DNA from 2 places in the Streptomyces sp. NPDC046349 genome. Region 2 is predicted to be linked to the other one. Evidence: predicted binding sites of a transcription regulator. Region 2 holds the regulator's gene; the other holds the start of a gene.
The links. Region 2 encodes HspR, which represses chaperone genes until heat shock. Its sites were predicted from a motif close to TTGAGNNNNNNNNNCTCAA; they were not measured.
Positions count from the first base shown of each region.

Region 1: a site for HspR is predicted at 4,598-4,616, ahead of lon (endopeptidase La). Genes of this name have one in related genera too.

Region 1 is NZ_JBVJFK010000001.1:353,658-362,699, forward strand. It holds gene ACZ6JS_RS01675 (response regulator transcription factor) at 1-134, opposite strand, end outside; gene ACZ6JS_RS01680 (hypothetical protein) at 565-1,182, opposite strand; gene ACZ6JS_RS01685 (glycosyltransferase family 39 protein) at 1,201-2,589, shown strand; gene ACZ6JS_RS01690 (sulfurtransferase) at 2,744-3,622, shown strand; gene ACZ6JS_RS01695 (DUF4097 family beta strand repeat-containing protein) at 3,761-4,516, shown strand; gene lon (endopeptidase La) at 4,639-7,044, shown strand; gene ACZ6JS_RS01705 (MarR family winged helix-turn-helix transcriptional regulator) at 7,184-7,624, shown strand; gene ACZ6JS_RS01710 (protein phosphatase 2C domain-containing protein) at 7,655-8,428, opposite strand; gene ACZ6JS_RS01715 (sensor histidine kinase) at 8,827-9,042, shown strand, end outside.
Region 2 is NZ_JBVJFK010000004.1:232,782-241,823, forward strand. It holds gene ACZ6JS_RS11055 (hypothetical protein) at 1-219, shown strand, start outside; gene ACZ6JS_RS11060 (YbjN domain-containing protein) at 230-769, opposite strand; gene clpB (ATP-dependent chaperone ClpB) at 928-3,528, opposite strand; gene ACZ6JS_RS11070 (pyridoxamine 5'-phosphate oxidase family protein) at 3,643-4,056, shown strand; gene ACZ6JS_RS11075 (Rieske (2Fe-2S) protein) at 4,215-4,529, opposite strand; gene ACZ6JS_RS11080 (hypothetical protein) at 4,526-4,801, opposite strand; gene ACZ6JS_RS11085 (helix-turn-helix transcriptional regulator) at 4,886-5,959, shown strand; gene ACZ6JS_RS11090 (heat shock protein transcriptional repressor HspR) at 6,039-6,509, opposite strand; gene dnaJ (molecular chaperone DnaJ) at 6,511-7,686, opposite strand; gene grpE (nucleotide exchange factor GrpE) at 7,726-8,385, opposite strand; gene dnaK (molecular chaperone DnaK) at 8,385-9,042, opposite strand, start outside.

The sequences.
Region 1 (9,042 bases), on a different contig from region 2:
ACCTGGAAGCCCTCGGCGCGCAGCCGGGCCGCGATGGCCTCCGCGATGGTGCGGTCGTCCTCGACGACGAGCACACGCCGCTGGGCGCCGGGGGTTGCCGCGGCGCCGGTGTGGGTGGTGTGTGTCTGTTCCATGTCCGCCCCTGAAGATCCCGCTGAATGGGGTGCAGCGTAGAGGAGGCTCCGGCCTGCGGCTACGTGGGGTTCGGACACGGCATATGCGCTGGACCTGAGTAAATGGAATGGGTTGTACCGGGTGCCGGCCGTCCTGCGGGACCGGCATCCGGCGGGTGGGGCGGTCAGGCGCCCCACCGGCTTCGACCCCGTCGGATCCCTGTTGGAGGGGGCCCACAAGGCCGGTCCGCGACCGTGGGGGCAGACCGGTTCGTGAGTGTCCTTCGGCACATCGGGACGGAGTGCCGCGACCGCCGCCGTCGAACGCGGGAGGCCGAAGGGCAGGCGCCCCTCGGCTGCGGCCCGACCGAAGGCCGCACCGAGCTGCGCGGAGTCCGCGTGGACATGCCGGCCCGGCCGCGCGGGTGCCCGTACCGGCTGCTGCGGGAGCTCAGCCCTGCGTGAACGGCGGCAGCGCGTCCACCACCTTCACCAGGGCCGGCGGCAGGGACCCCTGCTCGCCCGCGACCTCGTACCCGCCGTGCACGAAGGCGTAGAAGAACCCGTCGTAGATCTTGGGACCGCCCGTCGCCGTTTTGGGCAGACGTGCGAAGTCCGCCTCCCGGAGCGCGGTGCGCAGCGCTGCCAGGCCCTGCTCCGACAGCTTCCCGGCACCCTCCGGCCCCGCCTTCGCGTCCAGCCGGGACCAGGAGCCGTCACCCCTCACGACGAGGGTATGGGTCTCCCCGGCGAAGCCCCCGCTGCGGGTGACCCGGACCAGGGTCTCCCCGGGGGCGGGCACCGCACCCGTACTCGCGCCCGGCCCGGCGCTCCGGCCGGGGCTGGGGCTCGCGGCCGGGTCCGCGCCCGGGCCGGCGCTCCGGCCGGGGCTGGGGCTCGCGGCCGGGTCCGCGTTCGCACCCGCACTCGCGGCCGGCCCCGCGGAGCCCTTCGGCGGCGCGTCGTCGCCACCCCCGGAACCGGACGGTCCGCACCCCGCCAGGACCACCGCACCCAGAAGTACCGCCGCCACCGCCCGGAACGCGCGCACACCCACCTCCGCAGCCACTCGGGTCCACCCCCGAGTATGGAGTCCGCACCCCCGATCCGACAGCTTCAGGAGGCCGCCATCAGACGCATCGCGCCATGGCGCCTGCTGCCGCCGCTGCTCGCCGCGGTCCTCGGCCTGTGGGGCCTGGAGCGGGGCGGCAGCATGTGGCGCGACGAATCCGTCACCTGGCAGGTGGCGCACCGCACGCCCGGCGCGATCCTGGACCTCCTCGCCCGGGTCGACGCCGTGCACGGCCTGTACTACGTCCTCATGCACGGCGTGTTCCGGGCCTGGGACGGCGGCCTGTGGGCGCTGCGGCTGCCCTCCGTCGCCGCCACCGCCCTCGCCGCGGCGGGCGTGGCCGCCGTCGCACACCGGCTCGCGGGGGAGCGGGCCGCACTCGTCTCCGGCTGCCTGTACGCCCTCCTGCCACCCGTCCAGATGTACGCCCAGGAAGGCCGCTCGTACGCGCTGGTCGCGGCCGCCGTGGTGTGGTCGACCTACCTGATGCTCCGCGAGCGGTGGATCGCCTACACCGTCGTGCTGCTGATCGGCTGCTGGCTGCACGAGTTCGCCGCGCTTGCACTGCTCGCCCACGCCTTCACCGCCCGCCGCGCGCCCGGCTGGCGGTGGAGCGCCGCGACCGTCGTCGTCCTGCTGCTGCCGCTCGCCGCGGTCAGCGTGCGCCAGGCGCACCAGCAGCTCGGCTGGCTCGGCCGGCCGAGCTGGCAGGACTGGGCCGCGTACGCCGTGGTGGGCGCCGCCTCCCTGCTGCTCGCCCGGGGTGCCCCGAAGGACCTCGCTCGGGTGGCGCTGCCCCTGGTCCTGCTGCCGCCCGGACTGCTCATGGCGATCTCGCTGCTCAACCCCTGGTACGTCGACCGGTACGTGCTCTACGCACTGGCCGGGCCCGCCCTGCTGGCCGGCGCACGGCTGGCCGCCGCCCGGGAGTGGTGGCCGTGGGTGCTGGCGGGCGCCCTCCTCGTACCGTTCGGCGTCTGGTCGGCGTGGCTGCGCACCCCTGAGAGCCGCAAGGACGACGTCCTCGCGGTGGCCGCCGCGGTCCGCGAGCGGGCCCGCCCGGGGGACGCGGTGGTGTTCATGCCCTCCCGCAGGCGCGAGTGGCTGCTGTCCTCGCCGGACGTCCGCGCGGGCCTGCGCGACGCCGCTCTCGCATCCGGCCCGGCCGCCTCGCACAGCCTCCAGGGCACGGAGCTGCCCCCCGAGCGGATCCGCGCGGCGCTGCTCGCCTCGCCCCGGGTGATCGCCCTGCAGGACCCGGCGGGGCAGCCCCTGGACCCGTACCCGCGAGAGGCGGTCAAGCGGGAGGTGCTGGCCGGCCGCTTCGACCTCTGCTCGGTCACCGGCGTACGGGGCGCCCGGGTCGCCGTCTATGCCCGTCCGGGCGGCTGCAGCACCCCCTGAGGGGGCGCCCGGCCGCCAACCCGCCCGGGACGGGGGGCGGTTGCGGGCCGGGCCGGGCCGCGCCGGAGGATGGGGGCGACCGCGTCGCACAGTCGGCGGCCGCACCCCCCCCGCGGGCGGGTGCGGCCGCCGAGCCTTCAGGAGGTGCTGCCCTATGCCCACGTCCGACCACCCCGCGCCCCGCGAGCCCGGCCCCGCGGACCCCGGACCGCTGGTCGGGTCCGACTGGCTCGCCGCCCGGCTGGGCGCCTCAGGACTGGTCGTCCTCGACGCCTCCGTCGGCGCCCACCGCGCCGCCGGCCGGCGCATCCCGGGCGCCCGCCCCTTCGACCTCGACGGAGCCCTCTCCGACCACACGGCCCCCGCCCCGCACACCATGCCCGGCCCCGCCGCCTTCACCGAGGCGCTGCGGGCCCTCGGCCTCCACGACACCGACACCGTCGTCGTCTACGACGGCGCCGGCGTCTACTCCAGCGCCCGCGCCTGGTGGATGCTGCGCGCCATGGGCTTCGACCGGGCCGCCGTCCTCGACGGGGGACTGCCCGCATGGACGGCCGCCGGCCTGCCCGTCGAGACCGCCGCCCCGGACTACGGGGGGCCGCGCGGCTCCTTCACCGCCCGGCCCCGCCCGGGGCTGCTGATCGACGCCGATGCCGTCGCCGCGGCCCTGGCCGACCCGGCCGCGGCCGTCCTGGACGCCCGTACCCGCGAACGCTTCGAGGGCACCGCCCCCGAACCCCGTCCGGGCCTGCGCGGCGGCCACATGCCCGGCGCCGTCAGCCTCCCCTTCGGCGAACTCCAGGGCCCCGACGGCCTGATGCGCCCGGCCGGGGAACTCCGCGCGGCCCTCGAGGCGGCCGCGGGAGGCCGTGAACGCCTCCGCTTCAGCTGCGGCTCCGGGGTGACCGCCTGCGTACTGGCACTCGGCGCAGACCTCGCCGGCTACCGGGACCTGGCGGTGTACGACGGCTCCTGGAGCGAATGGGGCCTGCCCTCGCCGCAGCGCCCGGTCGTCACCGGCCCGGGCCGGTGACGGCGGTTTCCCACGGGTTGCGGGAGCCGGGGTCCGGTGGCCGGTGGCCGGGCGCCGCCGGAGACGGGGGATAACCCGACACCGGATCCGGGTACCGGCACCATCGGCCGTCCGGCGCCGGCGCCGGAGGATCGGTGCATGACTTCCCACACCACGGCGGGCCGGGCCGCCCGCGCGGCCGTCGCCCTCGCGGCCGGCGTCCTCCTGGCCGGATGCTCCTTCGTCGAAGGCCCCCGCAAGACGGCCCGCGCCGACACGGCGGTCACCGAGGCGGTCACCGCCGTCGAGGTGACCGGCGCCCGGGCGGGGTCGATCGCGGTCACGCCCGGCACCGGTCCCGGCGTCACGGTCCGCCGCACCGTCCACTACCGCGGAGCCACCGCCCCCACCCCCGGCCAGCAGGTCAGCGCGGGAGTGCTCACCTTCACCAACGGCTGCTCCGGAGACTGCCGCATCGACTACCGCCTGGAGGTCCCCGCCTCCGCGAAGGTCACGCTGGAGAGCGACAGCGGCGACATCACCGTGACCGGCGTCGCCGCCGCCGAGTTGGAGGCCGATTCCGGCGACATCCGGGCCGAGGGCATCGCCGGACCTCTGAGGATCAGCACCACCTCGGGCGAGATCACCGCCACCGGCCTGTCCGGGCCGAGCGCGTCGGTGCGCTCGGCCTCGGGCGACGCGCGCCTGGACTTCGCGAAGGCGCCCTCCTCAGTGCTCGTCGAGACGGCCTCCGGCGACGTCAGCCTGAAGGTGCCGCCGGCCCCCTACCGCCTGGCGGTCTCCACCACCTCCGGCGACCGGGACGTCACCCTCCCCGACGACGCCTCCGCCCCGTCCCGCCTCTCGGCGAAGACCACCTCGGGCGACGTACGCATCTCCCCCCTGAACAGCTGACCGAGCCCGGTCCGGGCACCGCCGAGGGCCTGTTCGCCCCCGGCGAACGGGGGTTGGGGAACATCACGAGGCGCAGATGCATTGAGTCGGCATAGCTCAACTTCACTGCCGGAGGGAAGATCATGGCTTCGACGTCCGTATCGCTCACCCTGCCCGTACTGCCGCTCGACGACGAGGTCGTGCTGCCCGGAATGGTCGTCCCGCTGGACCTGTCCGACGCCGAGGTGCGCGCTGCCGTGGAGGCCGCGCAGGCCGCCGCCGGAAAGAACGGCAGCGGAAAGCCCCGGGTGCTGCTCGTGCCGCGGGTCGACGGCACGTACGCGGCGACCGGAGTGCTCGGAACCGTCGAGCAGGTCGGCCGCCTTTCCGGCGGCGACCCCGGCGCGCTCATCCGCGGCCTCGGCCGCGTCCGGATCGGCGCCGGCACCACCGGCCCCGGAGCGGCGCTGTGGGTCGAGGGCGAGACCGTGGACGAGTCGGTCCCCGATCCGCTGCCGGGCGCCGTCGCCGAGCTGGTGAAGGAGTACAAGGCCCTCGCCACCAGCTGGCTCAAGAAGCGCGGCGCCTGGCAGGTCGTGGACCGCGTCCAGCAGATCGAAGGGGTCTCCGCCCTCGCGGACAACTCCGGATACTCGCCCTTCCTGACGGTCGAGCAGAAAGTCGAACTGCTGGAGACGGCCGACCCCGTCGCCCGCCTCAAGCTCGCCGTCAAGGCGCTCAGCGACCACCTCGCCGAACAGGACGTGGCCGAGTCCATCGCCAAGGACGTCCAGGAAGGCGTCGACAAGCAGCAGCGCGAGTTCCTGCTGCGCCGCCAGCTGGAGGCCGTACGCAAGGAACTGCGCGAGCTGAACGGCGAGAAGGACGGCGCGGAGTCCGACGACTACCGGGCCCGCGTCGAGGCCGCGGACCTCCCCGAGAAGGTCCGCGAGGCCGCGCTCAAGGAGGTCGACAAGCTGGAGCGGTCCAGCGACCAGAGCCCCGAGGGCTCCTGGATCCGCACCTGGCTGGACACCGTGCTCGAACTCCCGTGGAACGAGCGCACCGAGGACCAGTACGACATCCAGGGCGCCAGGGCCGTGCTCGACGCCGAACACGCCGGTCTGAGCGACGTGAAGGACCGCATCACCGAATACCTCGCCGTGCGCAAGCGCCGCAGCGAGCGCGGCATGGGCGTCATCGGGGGCCGGCGAGGCGGCGCCGTGCTCGCGCTCGTTGGCCCGCCGGGAGTCGGCAAGACCTCGCTCGGCGAGAGCGTGGCCCACGCGATGGGCCGCAAGTTCGTCCGCGTCGCGCTCGGCGGCGTACGGGACGAGGCCGAGGTGCGCGGCCACCGCCGGACCTACGTCGGCGCGCTGCCCGGCCGCATCGTCCGGGCCATCAAGGAAGCCGGATCCATGAACCCCGTGGTCCTGCTCGACGAGATCGACAAGGTGGGCTCCGACTTCCGCGGCGACCCCGCGGCCGCCCTCCTGGAAGTCCTCGACCCGGCCCAGAACCACACCTTCCGAGACCACTACCTGGAGGTGGAGCTGGACCTGAGCGACGTCGTCTTCCTGGCCACCGCCAACGTCCTGGAGTCCATCCCGGAGGCCCTCGCCGACCGCATGGAGCTCGTCCGCCTCGACGGCTACACCGAGGACGAGAAGGTCGTCATCGCCCGCGACCACCTGCTGCCCCGCCAGCTGGAGCGCGCCGGGCTCGCCGCCGACGAGGTCGTCCTGGAGGAGGACGCCCTGCGCAAGCTGGCCGGCGAGTACACCCGCGAGGCGGGCGTGCGCACCCTGGAGCGGGCCGTCGCCCGCCTGCTGCGCAAGGTCGCCGCCCAGCACGAGCTGGGCGAGCGCGAACTGCCCTACCGCATCGGGGCCGGCGAGCTGCGGGGCCTGATCGGCCGCCCGCACCACGTGCCCGAGTCCGCCCAGGACCCGGCCGAACGGCGCACCGCCGTCCCCGGCGTGGCCACCGGCCTCGCGGTGACCGGAGCGGGCGGCGACGTGCTCTTCGTGGAGGCCTCGCTGGCCGACCCCGAGACGGGCGCCGCCGGACTGACCCTCACCGGCCAGCTCGGCGACGTGATGAAGGAGTCGGCGCAGATCGCGCTGAGCTTCCTGCGCTCGCACGGCGCCGAACTGGAGCTCCCCGTCGCCGACCTGAAGGACCGGGGCGTGCACATCCACTTCCCGGCCGGAGCGGTGCCCAAGGACGGCCCGAGCGCGGGCATCACCATGACCACCGCCCTCGCCTCCCTGCTCTCCGGGCGGCAGGTGCGCACGGACGTGGCCATGACCGGCGAGGTCTCGCTGACCGGGCGGGTCCTGCCGATCGGCGGGGTCAAGCAGAAGCTGCTCGCCGCCCACCGGGCCGGCCTGACCACCGTGATCATCCCGAAGCGCAACGAAGCCGACCTCGACGACGTCCCGCCGGAGGTGCTGGAGGGGCTGGAGGTGCATCCGGTGACCGACGTCCGCCAAGTGCTGGAACTCGCCCTGGACGGGGCGCTGGCGCCGGTCACCGCCGCCGCCTGACGGCGGACCGCCACTCTCCGGACTGCTTCCGGACGGCCCGGGGCGCCGCTGCGGCGGGGCCCCGGGCCGTCCGCGCACCCGCTGCGAAATACTGGGCCCCCACCCGACGGGGTGCCGGACATCGAAGAAGGAGCGGGACGTGCACGGGAGTGAAGACCAGGAGTTCCTTGCCCTGGAGCGGGAGCTGTCCGTCTTCCTCCGGAGGGCCCGCGCCTCATCCGGCGAGATGGCCCGCGAGCTCCACCCCGAGCTGGAGCCCGCCGCGTACGGGCTCCTCGTACGGCTGGAGGCGGCCGGCCGGCAGCGGGCCACCGACCTCGCCTCCTACTTCGGCGTCGGCAAGGCCACCATGAGCCGGCAGCTGCGGGCCCTGGAAGTCCTGGGCCTGGTAGCCCGTGAGCAGGACCCCGCCGACGGACGGGCCTTCCTCGTCGGGCTCACCGAGGAGGGCCGTGCGCGCTTCCTGCGGGTACGCGGCGCACGGCGCGAGCAGTACATGCGCAAGCTCGCCGGCTGGGACCGCGGCGAGGTGGCGGAACTGGCCCGGCTGCTGCACCAGTTGAACGCCGGCGCCGAGTAGCGCGGCGGCCGGGCCGCGCCAACGGCGCGCTCAGAGTTCCGCGTAGGCCGCCGACGCGTCGTCGTGCCGCTTGTAGCGGGCCGGCGGGCGGGCCGGGTCGGACTCGATGGCGCGGACCCGGCCGATCAGGCCCGCCGCACCCTCCTTCCGCAGTACCGCCAGGCACTCCGCCCAGTCGCCCTCCCCGAACGTGTCCGTCCACCTGCTCGCCCCGTCCGTGAGCGCGGCCACCGCCCGCACCAGCCCCCGCGGGGTGCGCCCCGTGACCGCCCGGGCCGCCACGGCCGGGTCCGCGGCCGCCGTGAAGAAGCCGCCCTCGGCGTTGCGCAGGGCATCCGTCGCGGCCACCGAGCGCAGCACCTCCCGTGGCAGCCGGTCCAGCCGGTCGTCCAGCACCGCGGTCACCTCGCCCCCGTGCGCCTGGAGGAGGAGCACGGAGTCCGAGAGCACGAGGTGCTCCACGTACGCCTCGTCCCAGCGGACCACGACCACCGTCGCCTGGGGGGTGCGGGCGTGAGAAAGGTCACACGTGTCACGGTGGGCCGCGGCCGTGGCGCGGACGGCCTCGGCCAGGATCCGGTCCAGCGGCATGTCCCGTCGCGATCCGGACAGTTCGGTCAATCGGCCGCCGAGCCGGGTTGTGAACCACGGCACCCCGTGCACGCACCCGTCGTCGCCCGCCGGCGGGGTGACCCCGTCGAGAGCCACGAGGACTCCGCCTCCCGAAGCGGGCGCCGAGGCCGACACCCAGTCCTCATTGGGGCGTTCCTGACTGCCGGGGGCCGTGGCGAGGTCGATGCGCATGCGGGCATTCTGCCCGCCGGAGGCCTGAAAGGCGGGCTTGGTACGTACCAGGGGTGGAAGGTAGATGTCCCCTGTCCGCGAAGCGCCCGGGGCCCGGGCCGGCAAGGCCCGGGCGCGGGAGGGCCGATGTGGGCGGGCATACTGCCAAAGCCCGCATCGATCTTTCAACCGCCTGTCCACGGAGCGGCTCTGGGACCGGGTGCCCGAGTTGGTCGCCAACTCATCCGTGATGTTCACTCGTTCGAGTGGCCGGGTGGGCGATGTGCGGCTCTCTCCCCAACACGCTGCAAAGGTCTGAGGCGGTACGAGGGGGCAGGGGGCGTTTACTTGTTGACCGGCCGATACCTCGGCCACACGAGTAGACGAGCAAAAGCACACGTACAGGATTGCGAGCACCGGTGCAGAAGAAGCGGTCTCGGAAGAACGGCACCGCCGCCGAAGGCCCGGCCCCCACAGGACGCCGCGTCCGCGTGCGCAGCCGGCTGGTCGTCGGCGTCGCCGTCGCGGGACTCACCGTCCTCGCGGCCGGCACCCCCGCCGTCGTCACCGCCGCGAGGGAGCTGAACGACTCCCAGCGGCTGGTCACCCTCGCGGAGCAGACCGGCCAGATCCTC
Region 2 (9,042 bases):
GTCTACAGCGCGGTCCTGCTGGTGATCGCCGTGGGCGGGGCGGGCTACTTCGAGTCGAAGCCGCGGTTCCTGCTGCCGGCTTTCCCGCTGCTGCTGCCGCTGGCCGCCGTGATGGCACGAGCCCGGCCGCGCTCCGCGGTCGTGGTGACCGCGGGGCTGGCCGGGCTCGGTTACGGCTACGGGGTCTACCTCCTGGTGTTCGCCAAGATGCCCCTGTGACGGCGTGGGGTCAGTTGTCCCCGCCGTCCTCGCCCTCGCCGTCGGCGGAGTCGATGTCCTTCTCCAGTCCGAGCTGCTCCGTGAGCCACTTGTCGAACTCGATGGACGCGCGGACCCAGCTGACCGTGGAGGACACGAAGTGCTCCAGGTTGACGCCGGTGCCGATCAGCATCTGCGCCTCGCCGATCAGGCGGACGGAGCCGTCGTCGTGCGTGTGGCTGTAGACCTTCGGCCACAGGGTGCGACGGTTCCAGTCGTCGATCGACTCGAGGAGCTGCGGCTTCTCGTCGATCTTGTGCGGACGGTCGTAGAAGGTCCGCACCGAGAAGACCTGCTGCTCCGCTTCGCCGCGGAACATGAAGTACGTACGGAACTCCTCCCACGGCGCCGCGAGGTCACCCTCGTCGTCGACGACGTACTTGAGCTCCATCTGCTCCAGCAGCTGCTTGACCAGATCCTGGTCGGGGACGACGGGGCCCGCCGGTCCTGTGGCCTGCGGATCGGGCTGCTGCCCTCCGAAGTTCGGAATCGAGGCCGGGTCGATGCTCACCGTGTACTTCCCTTCGTGCGGATACTTGCATCCTCCCCCATCCCGCCCACCTCATGTCCAGCCCGACGGTCACGGATCCGCTGCGGGCGGACAGGAGTGCACCCCGCGCACGTTCCTGTACGCGGGGTGCCCGGTGGTGCGAACCGGTCGGACGCCGGTCAGAGTGCCTTGCCCACCAGCAGTCCCTCGCCCGCCACGTCGACCCGTACGGTGTCGCCGTCACGCACCTCGCCGGAGAGGATCTCCTTCGCCAGGCGGTCGCCGATCGCCGTCTGGATCAGGCGGCGCAGCGGCCGGGCGCCGTACGCGGGGTCGTTGCCCTTGTCCGCCACCCAGGCCAGGGCCTCGGGGGTGACGTCCAGGGTGAGGCGCCGGTCGGCCAGGCGCTTGGCCAGGCGGCGGATCTGGAGCTCGGCGATGTGGGCCAGCTCGTCCCGGCTCAGCGCGGAGAAGACCACCAGGTCGTCCAGGCGGTTGAGGAACTCCGGCTTGAAGCTCGCCCGGACCATGTCCAGGACCTGCTGCTTCTTCTGCTCGGCCGAGGTGGCCGGGTCCATCAGGAACTGGCTGCCCAGGTTGGAGGTCAGGATCAGGATGGTGTTGCGGAAGTCGACGGTGCGACCCTGCCCGTCCGTGAGCCGGCCGTCGTCCAGGACCTGGAGCAGGATGTCGAAGACCTCGGGGTGGGCCTTCTCCACCTCGTCGAGGAGCACCACGCTGTACGGTCGGCGGCGGACGGCCTCGGTGAGCTGGCCGCCCTCCTCGTAGCCGACGTAGCCGGGCGGGGCGCCGACGAGCCGGGCCACGCTGTGCTTCTCGGAGTACTCCGACATGTCGATGCGGACCATGGCCCGCTCGTCGTCGAAGAGGAAGTCGGCGAGTGCCTTGGCCAGCTCCGTCTTGCCCACGCCCGTCGGGCCGAGGAAGAGGAAGGAGCCGGTCGGCCGGTCCGGGTCGGCGATGCCGGCGCGGGTGCGGCGCACGGCGTCGGAGACGGCCCGTACGGCCTCGGTCTGGCCGATCAGGCGGCGGCCCAGCTCGTCCTCCATACGGAGCAGCTTCTGGGTCTCGCCCTCCAGCAGGCGGCCCGCGGGGATGCCGGTCCAGGCGCCCACGACGTCGGCGATGTCGTCCGGGCCGACCTCGTCCTTGACCATCGTGTTCTTCGACGCGCCGGCCTTGGATGCCTCGGCCTCCTCCTCGGTGGCCTCGGCGAGCTCGCGCTCCAGGGCCGGGATCTCGCCGTAGAGCAGCTTGGAGGCGGCGTCGAAGTCGCCGTCGCGCTGGGCCCGCTCGGCCTGGCCGCGCAGGTCGTCCAGGCGCTCCTTGAGCTCGCCGACCCGGTTGAGGGACTGCTTCTCCTTCTCCCAGCGGGCCGTCAGGCCGCGCAGCTCCTCCTCCCGGTCGGCCAGGTCCTTGCGGATCTTGTCGAGGCGCTCGCGGGAGGCCGGGTCGGACTCGTTGTTCAGCGCCAGCTCCTCCATCCGCAGGCGGTCCACCGAGCGCTGGAGCTCGTCGATCTCGACGGGCGAGGAGTCGATCTCCATGCGCAGCCGGGACGCGGCCTCGTCGACGAGGTCGATGGCCTTGTCGGGCAGGAAGCGGGAGGTGATGTACCGGTCGGAGAGGGTCGCGGCGGCGACCAGCGCGCTGTCGTTGATGACCACCTTGTGGTGGGCCTCGTAGCGGCCCTTGAGGCCGCGCAGGATCGCGATGGTGTCCTCGACGGACGGCTCGGCGACCAGCACCTGCTGGAAGCGCCGCTCCAGCGCCGGGTCCTTCTCGATGCGCTCGCGGTACTCGTCGAGGGTGGTCGCGCCGACCATGCGGAGTTCGCCGCGGGCCAGCATGGGCTTGAGCATGTTGCCGGCGTCCATCGCGGAGTCGCCGCCGGCGCCCGCGCCCACGACCGTGTGCAGCTCGTCGATGAAGGTGATGATCTGGCCCTCGCTGGACTTGATCTCCGCGAGGACGGTCTTGAGCCGCTCCTCGAACTCGCCGCGGTACTTGGCGCCGGCGACCATGGCGCCGAGGTCGAGGGCGACGAGCCGCTTGTGCTTCAGGGACTCCGGCACGTCGCCCTTGACGATGCGCTGGGCCAGGCCCTCGACGACGGCCGTCTTGCCGACGCCGGGCTCGCCGATGAGCACCGGGTTGTTCTTCGTACGGCGCGAGAGCACCTGCACGACGCGCCGGATCTCGTGGTCGCGGCCGATGACCGGGTCGAGCTTGCCGTCGCGGGCGGCCGCCGTGAAGTCGGTGCCGAACTTCTCCAGGGCCTTGTACTGGCCCTCGGGGTCGGGGGTGGTCACCCGCCGTGCTCCTCGTGCGTTCTGGAAGGCGTCCAGCAGCTTCTTCGCCGTCGCGCCCTGCGTGGAAAGGACCTCACCGGCCGCGCCGCCCTTGGCCGCGATGGCGATGAGCAGGTGTTCGGTGGAGAGGTACTCGTCGCCGAGCTTGCCCGCCTCGCTGTCGGCCTCGGCGAGCACGGCGAGCAGGTCGCGGGTGGGCTGCGGCGGCGCGACCGTGGAGCCGGTGACGCTGGGCAGCGCCGCGAGGAGGCGTTCGGCGCCGCTGCGCACGGCGGCCTGGTCGGCGTCCGTGGCGATCAGCAGGTCGGTCACGTTCTCGTTCTCTTCGCCGGCGAGCAGCGCCAGCAGCAGGTGCGCGGGGGTCAGATCGGCGTGGCCTTCCTTGACGGCCCTGCTGGTGGCCGCGTTCAGCGCGTCCCGGCTCTTGTTGGTCAGCTCGGCGTCCACTGCGTCTTCTCCTCTCCGAGGGATGCAAAGGGTCTGACAGAGTCAGCGTATGCAAAGTTGAGTCTATTCCACTCAAGGCAGTTGAGGGGACCGCTTGCCCGTACCCTTCGGGCCATGTCCCATGACGTACTCAACCCGACGCCCGAGTACCTCGCCTTCTGGCGGGAGCGGCACGTCTGCACGCTGACCACCCCGCGCCCCGACGGGACCCCGCACGTGGTGCCGGTGGGCGTGACGTACGACCCCGAGGCCGGCATGGCCCGGGTGATCAGCAACAAGCACAGCAAGAAGGTCCGCAACGTCCTGGCCGCGCAGGCCGCACAGGAGGGCGGGGCGCGGGTGGCGGTCTGCCAGATGGAAGGGCGCCGCTGGGCGACTCTCGAGGGCCGTGCGGTGGTCCGCACGGACGAGGCGTCGGTCGCCGACGCCGTGGCGCGCTACGCGCAACGGTACGGGCGGACGCCCTCGCCCAATCCCGACCGCGTGGTCGTGGAGATCACCCTGGACCGGGCCATGGGACGCGCGTGAGCCGTCGATCCCTCGCCCTGTCCGGTTGTTGATCCTTCACCTTGTCCGAATAACGCACTGGACGGCGGCATCACAACGGCGCCATCGTGGTCAGGTCCACGATGGCGCCGTTGTGTGGGGGTAGCGCCTGAGCGATCTGCAACGACGGGGGAATCGCTTCAGGCACTGCGGGGGGTGGCGGTGGTGATGTCGGGCTCGAAGAGCTGGTGGTCCCGCTGATCGAGATTGACGAAGACCATTCCGTAGCGCACCTCGCAGCGGACGGGCTGCGGCGCGCCGCGCGGGCGGCGCAGGCACCGGTAGGCACGTACGTCCTCGTCCTCCTCGCGCACGATGACGATCGGCTGGCCGAACAGGGTGACCATCAACGAGTCGCCGGGGTGGGGGATGGCCGTGGCGAGGTCGATGAACTGCCAGCCCGAGCGGTATGCCGACGCCATCTCGCGGCGGAAGCCGCGGTCGTCGGGGGTCATGCGGACACCGTCGCAGGAGCCTCGGTCCAGCCGGTGTCGTCCTTACCGCCCAGCTCCGCGGCGGTCCAGCCGGTGTCCGCGTACTTGCCCACGGGCGCCGTGGTCCAGCCGGTGTCGAACTCCGTGCTCGTCAGGCTCGTGCCCTGACCGTCCCTAGCGCTCCCCGCGTCACTTTCGACGGCGCTGACTGCCCCAAAAACCGCAACGGCGGAGAAACCTATGGCAAGCACCGAGCGAAGCATTCTCTTGTACATGGTCGGCTTCGTCCTCACTTGATGGAATCCTCTCCCCCGCGTGTCAGACGATGGCTCATTCAGGCACGTCAATGCCACAGGGACGATGCATCATGTTCTTGCATGTTCAGGACCCTGGGGGGTGGAGATTTGACGCAAAAACCGACAATGGCGACACATCCCCACCCCGTCACGTCCATGTGCGCCGAGGGGACGCGGCTCTACGCGGCTGCCCTGAGCACCGGCCGGATCGCCCGGCAAGAGATCCAGAACGCCCCCTGCCTGCTGGAACTCGCCCTACTGCAGCCCGACCCGGATGACGCGAACCAACTCCGCCCGGTTCCCCCGTCCGTGGCTTTGGCTCAACGGCTGCATCCGATTGAACGCGAGATCCAGGACCGCCGACGCAGCGCTGTAGATCTCACCGACACTTTCGAGCCTTTCCTCGCCATCAGTGCACAGAGTCCGGCCGACACCCACGCCATCACGGTGCTGGAGGGTTTCGAAAGGATCAACGCCGCGCTGAACCTCGCCACGGCCGAATGCCACACCGAGGTGCTGACGGTCCAGCCGGGCGGAGCACGCCCCTCCGAGGCTCTCACACAGGCCCTGGAGCGCGACCAGCCGCTGATCGACCGCGGGGTCAGCATACGGACCCTCTACCAGCACACCGCGCGGCACAGCCAGGGCACGCTCGCCTACGTGGACCGCATCTCCATGGGCAAGGTCGAGATCCGCACGCTCGAAGAGCTGATAGAGCGCCTCATCATCTTCGACCGCACGGTCGCCTTCATCCCCGTGAGCGACGACCGCCGGGTGGCCCTGGAACTGCGCCATCCCGGCCTCGTCGACTACCTCATCAAGGTCTTCGAGCAGCTGTGGCACCGCGCCGTGCCCCTGACGGAGGAGGTGACGTACCGCAGCACCCCCGGCGGCATCACCGGCGTGCAGCGCACCATCGCCCAGCTCCTCATCGAGGGGCATGTGGACGAGGCCATCGCCCGGCGCCTGGGGATGAACGTACGCACCTGCCGCGCCCACATCGCCAAGCTCGCCACCACCCTCGGCAGCGGCAGCCGGGCCCAGCTCGGCTACCTCATCGCGCAGTCGGGCATCCTGGGCCGCCCCTCCGCGCCGCAGGAGTGCGAGGACGCCGATCCGAACCGGGCCCGGCACCAGGAGCCGGAAGTCCTCTAGAAGGCCTCTGGAAAGCCTTCAGGCCCCGCCCTGGAAGGGGCGGGGCCTGAAGGCGTCCTCCGGCCCAGAGGGGCTCAGCTCAGTCCAGCGGGCGCTTCGGGCTCGGGCGCCAGACGACCAGGGCGCTGCCCGGCTGCGGGGGCTGATACGGGACCAGGTCGCGGCGGTACGAGGCGTGCACCTGGGCCTCGCGGGCCCGCAGGGTGGCGGCCGCGCCGTCCACCGCGGCGGAGAGCTCGGCGACGCGCTGCTGGAGCGCGGCCACCTGGTTCTCCAGTTCGATGATGCGCTTGATGCCCGCCAGGTTGATGCCCTCGTCCTGGGACAGCGTCTGCACCGTGCGGAGCAGTTCGATGTCCCGGGCCGAGTAGCGCCGGCCGCGGCCGGCCGTACGGTCCGGGGAGACCAGGCCGAGGCGGTCGTACTGGCGGAGGGTCTGCGGGTGCAGGCCCGAGAGCTGGGCGGCGACCGAGATCACGTAGACCGGGGTCTCGTCGGTGAGTTGGTAACCGCTTCCCAGACGGGAAGACTGTCGTCGGCGGCCGTCCATGTCATGCTCCCTTCGCGGACTCGAACAGCGCGGAGCGCGGGTCCTGCGACTCCGTCGCCTCGCGGTACATCTCCAGCGCCTCGCGTGCCTTGTCGGACAGCTCGGTCGGAACCGCGACCTCCACGGTGACGAGGAGGTCCCCGCGGGTGCCGTCCTTGCGGACCGCCCCCTTGCCGCGGGCCCGCATCGTACGCCCGTTCGGGGTGCCCGGGGGCAGTTTCAGCGTGACCGACGGTCCGTTGAGGGTCGGGACCTTGATGTCGGCGCCCAGAGCCGCCTCCGCGAACGTCACCGGAACGGTCACCGTGAGGTTGTCGTCCTTGCGGCCGAACACCGGGTGGGTCCCGACGTGCACCACCACGTAGAGGTCGCCGGCGGGGCCGCCGCGCTCGCCCGGGGCGCCCTTCCCGCGCAGCCGGATCCGCTGGCCGTCGGAGACGCCCGCCGGGATCCGGACCTGCATGGTGCGGGAGCTGCGGGCCCGGCCGCTGCCCTTGCAGACGTCGCAGGGGGTCTCCGCGATCAGGCCGCGGCCCTTGCAGTCCGCGCAGGGGTCGGTCAGCGAGAAGCCGCCGCCGCTGCCGCGCGAGACCTGGCCGGTGCCGACGCAGGTCGGGCACACCCGGGGCGTGCCGTTCTTGTCGCCGGTGCCCGAGCAGGCCTTGCAGGGCGCCTGCGAGGACATCCGGAGCGGGACCGTGGCCCCGTCCACCGCCTCCGTGAAGGAGAGGGTGACCTCCGACTCGATGTCCTGGCCGCGGCGCGGCTGGGTGCGGGTGCCCGCACCCGGGCCGGCGCCGCGGTTGAAGAGGCCGCCGAAGACGTCGCCCAGGCCGCCGCCGAAGCCGCCGGCCTGGCCGCCCTGCTGGGTGCCGCCGAAGAGGTCGCCCAGGTCGAAGTTGAACGAGCCGCCGCCCGGCCCGGGGCGGAAGCCGCCGTTGCCGAACAGGGCGCGCGCCTCGTCGTACTCCTTGCGCTTCTTGGCGTCCCCGAGGATGTCGTTCGCCTCGGAGATCTCCTTGAAGCGCGCCTCGGCGGAGAGGTCGCCCTTGTTGGCGTCCGGGTGGAACTCGCGCGCGAGCTTCCGGTACGCCTTCTTGATCTCGGCCTCGGTGGCGTCCTTCGGGACACCGAGGACCTTGTAGTAGTCCTTCTCGACGAAGTCCTTCGTGCTCATCCCCGGTGTCCCTCCTCCCGTGCCGCTACGTGTACTGCGTCAGCCCTGGTCGGCTGCATCCGCGTCCTCGCCGGACGGCTTGTCGCCCTCCGCGGACTCGGACTTGGGGGCCGCGCCCGGCTGGGGCTCGGCCACCGCGACCCGTGCGGGACGGATCGTACGCTCGCCGATCCGGTACCCCGGCTGCAGGATCGCCACGCAGGTCGTCTCGGTGACGTCCGGCGCGTACGAGTGCATCAGGGCCTCGTGGACCGTCGGGTCGAAGGGCTCGCCCTCCTTGCCGAACTGCTGCAGGCCCATCTTGGCGGCGACCGTCTCCAGCGACTCGGCCACCGACTTGAAGCCGCCGACCAGCTCGCCGTGCTCCCGCGCCCGGCCGATGTCGTCGAGCGTCGGCAGGAGCTCCGTCAGGAGGGACGCGACCGCGATCTCCTTGACGGTGATCCGGTCCCGCTCCACCCGGCGGCGGTAGTTCTGGTACTCCGCCTGGAGCCGCTGGAGGTCCGCGGTGCGCTCACCGAGCGCGGTACGGGCCTGGTCCAGCTGCGCCAGCAGGGCCACGTCCTGTGCGCTGTCCCCGGCCGGGGCCGCCCCCTCCGCCGTTTCGGCGGAGTCGGCTGCCTTCGGCTCGGCGTCGTCCTGAGCGGCGTCGGCGGGGACTTCGGGCTTCTCGTCGAAGCCCGGGGTCTCCTCCGACATCAGGCAGCGCCACCCTTCGGCTTCTCGTCGTCGACGATCTCGGCGTCGACGACGTCGTCGTCGGCCTTGGCCTGGCCCGCGTCACCGGCGCCGCCCGCGGCGCCCTGGGCGGCCTGGGCGTCGGCGTAGATCGCCTGGCCGAGCTTCTGGCTGACCGCGGCGAGCTTCTCCGTCGCGCTGCGGATCTCGCCGGTGTCCTCGCCCTTGAGCTTCTCCTTCAGCTCGGCGACGGCGGACTCGACCTCGGTCTTGACCTCGGCCGGGACCTTGTCCTCGTTGTCCTTGAGGAACTTCTCCGTCTGGTAGACGAGCTGCTCGCCCTGGTTGCGGGACTCGGCGGCCTCCTTGCGGCGCAGGTCCTCCTCCGCGTACTGCTCGGCCTCCTGGCGCATGCGGTCGACCTCGTCCTTGCCGAGCGAAGAGCCGCCGGTGACGGTCATCTTCTGCTCCTTGCCCGTGCCGAGGTCCTTCGCGGTCACGTGCATGATGCCGTTCGCGTCGATGTCGAAGGAGACCTCGATCTGCGGGACACCGCGCGGGGCCGGCGGCAGGCCGGTCAGCTCGAACATGCCGAGCTTCTTGTTGTACGCCGCGATCTCGCGCTCGCCCTGGTAGACCTGGATCTGCACGGACGGCTGGTTGTCCTCGGCCGTCGTG